Limnospira fusiformis SAG 85.79: one gene and its partner. The protein of the gene in region 2 interacts with the protein of the main gene of each other region in a pairwise test. Links are inferred from orthologs where the notes say so. Each region holds a gene or a part of one and is shown on either strand. Other genes may lie near its edges.

Evidence for each region. The genes of interacting proteins can lie anywhere in the genome.
Region 1: the proteins of HFV01_RS02660 (region 2) and def interact in binary tests that used the Escherichia coli proteins (3 or more experiments, as listed by UniProt). The link is inferred for Limnospira fusiformis SAG 85.79 from one-to-one orthologs.

The regions. Positions count from the first base shown.
Region 1 is NZ_CP051185.1:5,877,932-5,884,194, reverse strand. The notes cover bases 1,727-4,559. They hold def (peptide deformylase), read left to right. Parts: upstream 1,727-2,777; coding sequence 2,778-3,341; downstream 3,342-4,559. Other genes in these bases: ruvC (crossover junction endodeoxyribonuclease RuvC), read right to left, coding at 4,036-4,554; HFV01_RS27390 (hypothetical protein), read right to left, coding at 3,642-4,025; HFV01_RS27395 (hypothetical protein), read left to right, coding at 3,388-3,588; HFV01_RS27405 (hypothetical protein), read right to left, coding at 1,900-2,226; HFV01_RS27410 (hypothetical protein), read left to right, coding at 1,727-1,899. Outside these bases: HFV01_RS27420 (RNA-guided endonuclease InsQ/TnpB family protein), read left to right, coding at 1-619; HFV01_RS27415 (esterase/lipase family protein), read right to left, coding at 657-1,259; more of HFV01_RS27410, read left to right, coding at 1,462-1,726; bchI (magnesium chelatase ATPase subunit I), read right to left, coding at 4,600-5,757; HFV01_RS27375 (exonuclease domain-containing protein), read right to left, coding at 5,869-6,263. UniProt on the Escherichia coli protein: Removes the formyl group from the N-terminal Met of newly synthesized proteins. Requires at least a dipeptide for an efficient rate of reaction. N-terminal L-methionine is a prerequisite for activity but the enzyme has broad specificity at other positions.
Region 2 is NZ_CP051185.1:535,660-538,546, forward strand. It holds HFV01_RS02660 (aspartate-semialdehyde dehydrogenase), read left to right. Parts: upstream 1-879; coding sequence 880-1,896; downstream 1,897-2,887. Other genes in the region: tig (trigger factor), read right to left, coding at 1-522; dapA (4-hydroxy-tetrahydrodipicolinate synthase), read left to right, coding at 1,966-2,859.

The DNA.
Region 1 (6,263 bases), 5.3 Mb from region 2 along the record:
TAAATATCGAGAGAGAATCGGGGTAGACCTAGGAATTAACAATTGGGCGACTTGCTCCGATGGGACCCAATTCTCTAATCCCAAGGCTTATAAAGCAGCCACCAAAAAACTAGCTCGATTACAACGTCATTTAAGTCGCAAAGTCAAAGGCTCGAAAAATTGGGCCAAATGTCTCTTAAAAGTTCAAAAGCTACATCAAAGAGTAGCAAACATTCGGCGGGACACGATTCATAAAATAACTACTTTCTTGGCTAAGAACCACAGCCAAGTAGTCATTGAAGATTTGAATGTGTCAGGTATGCTGAAAAATCATGGTTTGGCGGGTTCTATCGCTGATGCTTCATTTTATGAGTTCCGTCGTCAACTAGGTTACAAGGCAGAACGTTATGGTTCAAAGTTGATTATTGCCGATAGATTTTATCCATCCAGTCAACTGTGTTCTAATTGCGGTTATCGTCAAAAAATGCCCCTAGTCCGTCGGACTTTTGAATGTCCAAACTGTGGCTTGAAGATTGATAGAGATTTGAACGCCAGTATAAATTTAGAAAAATCGCCTGGTTCCGACGATTACACTTGTGGACGGGGTGCTGCCGACAGTCCCGGACGAAGCAAGAAATAAACATCAATATCCGGCTATGTCCGGTTTTGTTTAAGTTTTATAGAGCAGCAGTTCTCAAAGCCTTCTCCACTGCTGCGATACAATTGGCATCTTTAACCATCCAAGCGTGTAGTGGCACATCAAGGATAATTTCCTCGCCCAAATTTAGGTGTGAACTGTTCGCCGGAACAATCATCAGATCAAATCTAGTCCAGATTGAGGTAAAATTGAGGCGATCGAGCATTCCTATATTGTTATTCAAATCTAACAGTAGGGGGCTGTTGGCGCGCATTTGCGCCGCCGCTTGGGTTGGATAGAGGTTAGCTGTCATCGTTCCGTTATGGGGGGACGAAATGGTAATTAATCTTTGGACTCGTTCAATTCCCCCTAGCTTCTGTACATAGTAGCGACTGACAATTCCCCCCATACTAAAACCTACCAGGTCAAAGGGTTGATTGGGGGCAAAGTTTTGATCAGCATATTCGACAATTTGCTCTGCTAGGCATTCTATGCCACTTAATCCGTAATTGGGACACAGGTTGAAGCTATGAACCTCCCAGCCTTTTTGTCTCAGATGCCTAGACATCACTTGGAAAATGGCGATCGTGTCGAAAATACCATGAATCAGTAAAACCGGATTAAGGGCTTGATTGTTCTTCATGTGGAAATTATGAGAATTTGTGAATAAGTGTAAACAATTATCTCAATTTTGCCTCTTATTGTCACAAATTACCCTCACTTGATGGGATTTTTGTAAAATTTTGTAAACAATTGTGGACAAACCTTGCAGATAATTTTAATCTGAAATTTAACTTGTTAGGCAATGAGTGTCAATTTTATAAAAACTGAACGGAGTAGGTTTAATGTTAGCCATTGGTAAACTGTTTGGGCGTGGTCAAAAATCTGATTATTTTTTAGAGTTTGATGAGGCTAAGGGAACCACCGCAGAACCGAGTCCAACTGTCGCCCCCAAAGCTGAAGCCCCCAAAGTAGAAGCCCCCAAAGCTGAAGCCCCCAAAGCTGAAGCCCCCAAAGCTGACAAGCCAGAAAAAACGAAGAAATCTGTAGCGAAGAAATCCCCAGAAGCAGCAAAAGCGGATGTACCTGCCACCCCAGCCCCGGCTGCTGTGGCTAAGGTAGCCCCATCGTCTGCGCCCCTAAATGGTGGTATGAACAAAACCCCGGAGGGTATGACATTTGCTACAGACTACTTACTTCCCAAGTCCACAGCGACCCGTCGTCGTCCCGGTCCCAACATGAATATGTTTAGGGATATGGCGCGTCAGATGTCCTCGAAATAATTAGTATCGATCGCAATTGACATTAGCAATAATCGTGTCATAGGACAAAAGCTGGAAATTGATCGAACCTTGGTCTGTCTTAACTGATATCAAGTTTTTGGGAATGTTGAGGGTAACTTGGTGATAACCCCAAACCCTCATCTGCTTGATCACCTCGCCAGCTTTACAACCAATAAACCGTTTAAGTTCTTGGCTACTAGGGACGTAGTTAAGGGAGTTTTGCTGCTTATGTTCAACGGGTGATGGGTTGTTGGGGTATGCACAGGTGGGGCTGTTGATTAGATCGCTTTTTTGTCTTAGGTGAGCAAAATAGGTGAGAGATGCCATGTCTTAATCTCCTGAGAATGAGTTGAGGAAGATTTTTAGCTTATTACCTAGGATGGAGAATTACAGAGATGCAGTCAATGGGGACTCCAGCCAGAATCTGAATTGTCTACTCTCTAGGTCAAGCTGTGAAAGTTCACCCACGAGGCTAAAAACAGGAGGAGGTACACTGTGAAACCCCCTAGCAAATGGTGGAGCAAGAATATCCCCCCTGTTTTGAGGATATCTAGTTACCGAATATCACCCGGTCAGGTGATGTCAAAATAGTCGGGAACTGATACATTAACAACTGAGATGCTACGAATAGGTGAGTTATCCATCAGCCGCAAGCTGGTGGATTTTTTGATCCAGAGTCAATTATCGCCATAAAAGACTTAAACGTAAACCGATTTGGCTCAAATACAGGAAAACTTAGCAAAAATTTAATTATTGGGGGTGATTGAGAATCTTAGCCAGGATACTGAGATCCAATATGTAGCGATCGCTCTCCCAAACCCCGATTGCGATCTAAAATCAAATATGAATAAGTGTTAACGAAAGCGAGTAAGGATTTCATGACGTCTCAAGTTCTGGTGGAAAAGCAAAAGTTAGAAAAACCCCCCCTGGATATTCACTATTTGGGCGATCGCGTTTTGCGACAGCCAGCCAAACGGGTTTCGCGCATTGACGATGAAATTCGGCAACTGGTGCGGGAGATGTTACAAACCATGTATAGTGCCGATGGTATTGGTTTAGCCGCTCCCCAAGTAGGGGTACACAAACAGGTAATCGTGATTGACTGCGAACCTGATAATGCAGCGACTCCCCCCCTAGTGTTGATTAACCCCACCATCAAAAAGTCAAGCCGCGAGTTATCACCTTTCCAGGAAGGATGTTTAAGTATTCCAGGGGTTTATATGGATGTAGTCCGCCCAGAAGAGGTAGAAGTTACCTTTAAGGATGAAAACGGCCGTCCTCGGAGCATATTGGCTACGGAGTTACTTTGTCGAGCCATTCAACATGAAATCGATCACCTACAGGGGGTGTTATTTGTCGATCGCGTTGACAATCAATTAGCCCTGAATGAGGAATTGGCTAAATATAAGTTTTCTCCGAAAGCAGTCAAGCCGGTTAAATAGCACGATTACACTCAACAAGTTAAATAATGTGGGGTCAAAACTGATCATGGTTGGAACGCCAAAAAGTGGTTTATTATTAGCCGGATCGTGTATTACAGCGATCGCCGCCGTTGGTTCAATTTTTGAACTTTCCTCTGGGGAACCGGAATTAGGGGGATTAATCACAGGGGTGATTCTAGCCTTGAGTATACCCCTATCAGTGCTACTATTTTGGGCAGCGGTTCAAGATGCCCGCGCCAATCAGTAGACCAACACGCCCAAAGACCGTAGGGTTAAGGCTCTACGGTCAGTATTTATCAGTTAAATTTTTTTGTATTTTAAAGGCTCACAAAATTGTTCAACCCCAGTTTTTAACACATAAATAACCACGGGAGTGACCAGTAGTGGCGGGCATTGATTTTGGTAAATTAAATGAGCGACTATCGGGGCTATATTGGACTGTAATAAATCCTCTTGATAGCTAGGTTCACAGATAGTAACTCGGTGGCGCTTGGCTAAACCATCAAGCCAATTTTCCGATGTAGTGGGAGATTGACCGACATTAATCGCCATAGAAATCGCGGCATCTTCGATATCACCCTCGCAGTCTTCAATCATATCTAAGGCTTGTAATGCCGAGGAATATTCAGCCAATTGGGAACGAAATTGAGCAATTTCTTGAGAAGTCAGAATGAGATTAGACATAGATTATCAATCAGCTTAAAATTGAATCGGAAACCCGATCATGATCAAACCAAGTCGCCAAAGCGATCGCCAAAGCATCCGCCGCATCATCCGGTTGAGGTATCGCCTGTAAGTTTAACTCCCTGGCTACTGCCTCTTGCACCTGATATTTCTTAGCATTACCATATCCGGTTAATGCCTGTTTAATCTGAGCCGGGGTAAACTCAAATATAGGAAGGTGTCGTTGAGCCAAAACCAACAGCAAAACCCCCCTAGCTTGAGCAACTGCGATCGTATTTCCCATGCGGTAAAAAAACAATTTTTCGACACCGACAAGATCCGGTTGCCATTGTTCGAGTAGGGTATGGAGGTCAGCATAAATAGTTTGTAGGCGATCGCCCAGGGGTTGATTAGCCTCAGTTTGAATCGCCCCAAAGTCCATCACCGAGAACAAAGACCCTCCCCTAGCTTCTTCGCAAGTGTGACATTCAATAATCCCAAACCCCAAAGTTGCTAGACCGGGGTCCAACCCCATAATCCGAACCACCATAACCCGATACGGTAACACAGGCAAAGTTGCCTGTGATGTTGTTAACTAATTTTGATCCGGTTCGGGTAATCCAAACACTTGGCGAAACACCTTCTGGACTTTGTTTCCAGAATCAATAGACTCCAATGGATCTTTCCGCAGTCGGTGGCGCAGACACAAAGTAATCACCCGACCAATATGGTCAACAGTGACCTCTGTAGCCCCTTCAAACGCAGCTAAAGCCTTCGCCGCCCTGTTAGTGACAATATCTCCCCGCAGTCCATCTACATCTAATTCTGAGCAGACCTGAGAGATTTTCACCCGCAGATCATAATCAATATTAATCCCCGATAGTCTCTCTTGGGCTTCTACTATGCGCCGTTGTAGTTCTTCCTGGGATAGTTGATACTCTCCTAAGAACTCCGGCGGGTTTTGGTCAAAGGCTGTCCGCTGTTCCACAATTTTGACTCGCAGACTAGGTTCTTTCACCGTGCGAATTTCCGCGTGCATTCCAAAACGGTCTAATAATTGGGGTCGCAATTCCCCTTCTTCTGGGTTTCCTGAACCCACCAGGACAAAACGCGCCGGGTGGCGGATAGAAATGCCTTCTCTTTCCACCGTATTCCAACCACTGGCGGCGGAGTCTAGTAGGACATCGACTAGGTGATCGTCGAGAAGGTTTACCTCGTCAACGTAGAGGATACCCCTATTGGCTTTGGCTAATAGTCCCGGTTCAAAGGCTTTTACCCCTTCAGCCAACGCTTTTTCAATGTCAATGGTTCCACAAACCCGATCTTCTGTCGCCCCTAGGGGTAGGTCGATCATTTGTACCTTGCGACGGGTCACCGGGATGGCTTCGGATAAACTCATGCGTTCTCGGACCCCATCACTCATCAGTTCAGGATCGCTGGGGTGACTGTTAAAGGGGTCGTCGGCTATGACCTCTATTTCTGGTAGCAGGTCAGCTAGGGCGCGAATGGTGGTCGATTTACCTGTACCTCGATCGCCCATAATCATTACGCCGCCGATCTTGGGGTCAATCACGTTCAGCAGCAGGGCTAATTTCATTTCTTCTTGACCAACGATCGCCGTAAAGGGAAAAACGGCGCGACGGCTGGTTTGGGATATTTTGGCTGTATCAGTTGTGACGGCTGTTGGACTCACAATTGTTTCTCTAGTTTCCGGTATACCGTTTTCTATTGTCTCATATTGGGGCGATCGCATAGCGTGCTAATTCAGACCCCTTGCTGTTTGTCATTGATACCCACCCCCCGCCGCGCCACTGGTCCGACCATTTTTTCAGGAAGTGGGGCGATCGCTTCCCCCATTCTACCATTAACTCAGGCACTTAATCAACCAATAATCTGGCAGTTTCATCGACAAAAAATCAACTATATCTTCCAGAGTTATCCCTACAGCAAACTCGCGATTTTCCCAATCAATAATCGCTTGATATATACACTCAAAACAAATGCGATCGCTCCTATCCATAATCACATATTCCCCATGGTTAACCGCATCAAGTATCTGAATTTCTCGCAGACCAACATCTCCCCTTATCGGCGGTTCCACAGCATCCCGCATTAACCGAAACCGCATTTTTTTATGAGCAAGAGCCAATCGATTAAAATTTTTAATTCTCCCAGTAAACGCACTCCCTGAACCATGCAAAAATGCCAGCACATAAGTTTGTTGACCTGTTTTAATACACAAATGCTCTGGTATTTTTC
Region 2 (2,887 bases):
AACATAGGCTGTATCACCTTTTTGAGCGGGTCGGTTTTCCACCGGGACTAAGGTTGCCATTTTCACCCGTTCACGTTCGAGGATCTCATCAACTTGCTGCGGATCAAATTTGACCTCTTCAGCTTGGACCTGAAAATCCTGGTACTTGTTGAGTTTAACTTCTGGTTCGACATCTACAGCCGCTTTGATGGTGATGGGTTGACCAGGTTCGTACTGTTCGATCAGTTCTTCAATATTGCCAATTACTTCAAAACTGCCAATAGCCGGAATTTTCTCTTCTTCAACAATTTTTGGGAAATATTCCTGCATCAAATCATCGAGGGCCGCCGCTTTAATCCTAGAGGGTCCTAGTCGCTGCACTAGGATATGGCGGGGGACTTTGCCTTTTCGGAACCCAGGAATATTGGCAGAACGAGCATATTGGTTGATTACCTTCTCATAGGCTTTTTTGGAGATTTCTGGAGAAATTTCGATATCCAGCCCAACTTGGCTGGCGGGAAGTTTTTCCTGGGTTACTTTCATGATGTACCTTGTTTAAGCGCGGACTAAGGAAAGCGAGCTATCTAAACTGCTGTCTGGCCCTAAAGCCTAGACTGTTTGCTTCCAGATGCTGACAGTTCGTGGTATGGTAGTGTCATTGTTTCTGTACCACGATTTTAACTCTGGAGGACTATAATTGATAGACTAGCCAATATTTGATGCTATCAGTAGATGGGTCGAAATGGGTAGCGATCGCTATTGACCGTCACATCAACTGTCGCAGTTACCGATATAATAGCCTCTAGTATAGATACAAGACTGATTAGCCTTATATATTATTAAAATTTCTGATTGATTCTCAGATGATCGATTGTCTAAAGTTCCAGGGAGGAAGTCAATTTGTCAAAATCCTATAGAGTTGCTATTTTGGGCGCGACCGGAGCCGTGGGAACCGAGTTGCTGGAATTGCTTTTGAGTCGTGATTTTCCCCTGTCAGAGTTGAAGCTATTGGCTTCTCCCCGTTCGGCGGGAAATAGTCTCCGTTTTGGAGGAGAGCAACTGACAGTAGAAGCAGTTGGCGATCGCAGTTTTGATGGGGTAGATTTGGTATTGGCTTCCGCTGGAGGATCTACTTCTAAGCAATGGGCTCACAAAGCTGTAGCAGCCGGGGCGGTTGTAGTGGACAACTCCAGTGCCTTCCGCATGGACCCCCAAGTTCCCTTGGTGGTGCCGGAAGTGAACCCAGAAGCAGTAGTTAATCATCAGGGGATTATTGCGAATCCTAACTGCACTACTATTTTGATGAATGTGGCAGTTTGGCCCCTGTATCAGGTACAACCACTGCGGCGTATAGTAGTATCTACTTATCAATCCGCTAGTGGTGCGGGAGCCAGGGCTATGGAGGAGGTGAAAACCCAAGCCAGGGCGATTTTACAGGGAGAAACTCCCCAGGCGGAAATATTCCCCTACCCCTTGGCTTTTAATCTGTTTCCCCACAACTCGCCTATCAATGATTTAGGCTATTGTGAGGAAGAGATGAAAATGATTAATGAGACGCGGAAAATTTTTGGTGATGACAAGTTGAGAGTTTCCGCGACTTGTGTACGGGTTCCCGTACTCCGGGCCCACTCCGAGGCGATTAACTTAGAGTTTGAGCAGCCTTTTGATGTGGCTAAGGCGCGGGATGTCCTGAGTCAAGCCCCAGGGGTCAAGTTGGTGGAAGACTGGCAGGCTAATTATTTCCCAATGCCTATTGATGCAACGGGCTGCGATCCGGTTTTGGTGGGTCGTATCCGCCAGGATCTTTCTCACCCCTGTGGGTTAGAATTATGGCTGTGTGGCGATCAAGTTCGCAAGGGAGCCGCTTTAAATGCAGTCCAAATTGCTGAATTATTGGTAAGTAAAGACCTTCTGTAAGTCCCCCGTGTGGGGTGGAATAACTGAGAACAAGACGGCTAACTATACGGCACAATTGACACAAAAGAAATGGTAAGTTTTGGCAGAGTAATGACGGCAATGGTAACGCCGTTTTGGGAAGATGGTAGCATTAACTATGCAGAAGCAGAGCGGCTGGCGGCTCACTTGGCGGCTAATGGCAGTGATACTCTGGTTGTGTGTGGAACCACTGGAGAGTCTCCGACTCTGACTTGGGATGAAGAACATGAGTTGTTTAAGGTGGTTCAGCAGGCTGTGGCGGGTAAGGCTAAGGTGATTGCTGGTACAGGGTCGAATTCTACCCAGGAGGCGATCGCCGCCACTCAGAAAGCAGCTAAACTGGGGGTAGATGGTTCTTTGCAGGTGGTTCCCTATTACAATAAGCCTCCCCAGGAGGGATTGTATCAACACTTTTTGGCGATCGCCTCAGCTTGTGCAGATTTGCCGATTGTGTTATATAATATTCCTGGGCGTACCGGACAAAATCTCCAGCCCGAAACCGTCGCACGTTTGGCATCGGTTCCTAATATTGTGGCTATTAAAGAGGCTAGTGGCAGCCTAGACCAAGCTAGTCAAATTAGGCAGTTGACACCTAAAGAGTTTCAGATATATTCTGGGGATGATTCCCTGACTTTGCCACTGTTAGCAGTGGGCGGGACTGGGGTGGTGAGCGTAGCGAGTCACCTGGTAGGGAAGCAAATTCAAGATATGATCCAGATGTTTGAAGCGGGTCGGGTGCAGGAAGCAACGGAAATTCATATCAAACTCTTCAGTTTGTTTAAAACGTTGTTTATCACTACTAATCCTATTCCGATTAAAGCGGCTCTGAAATTGTTGGGCTGGAATGTGGGTCTGAGTCGGTCTCCTATGTGTGAACCATCCCCGGAAGTGATTGAAAAAGTCAAGGGAGTTTTGGGAGAATTGGGTTTGATGGAAACTCGGTAAATCGGGGTTTCAGACAATTGAATAGCTG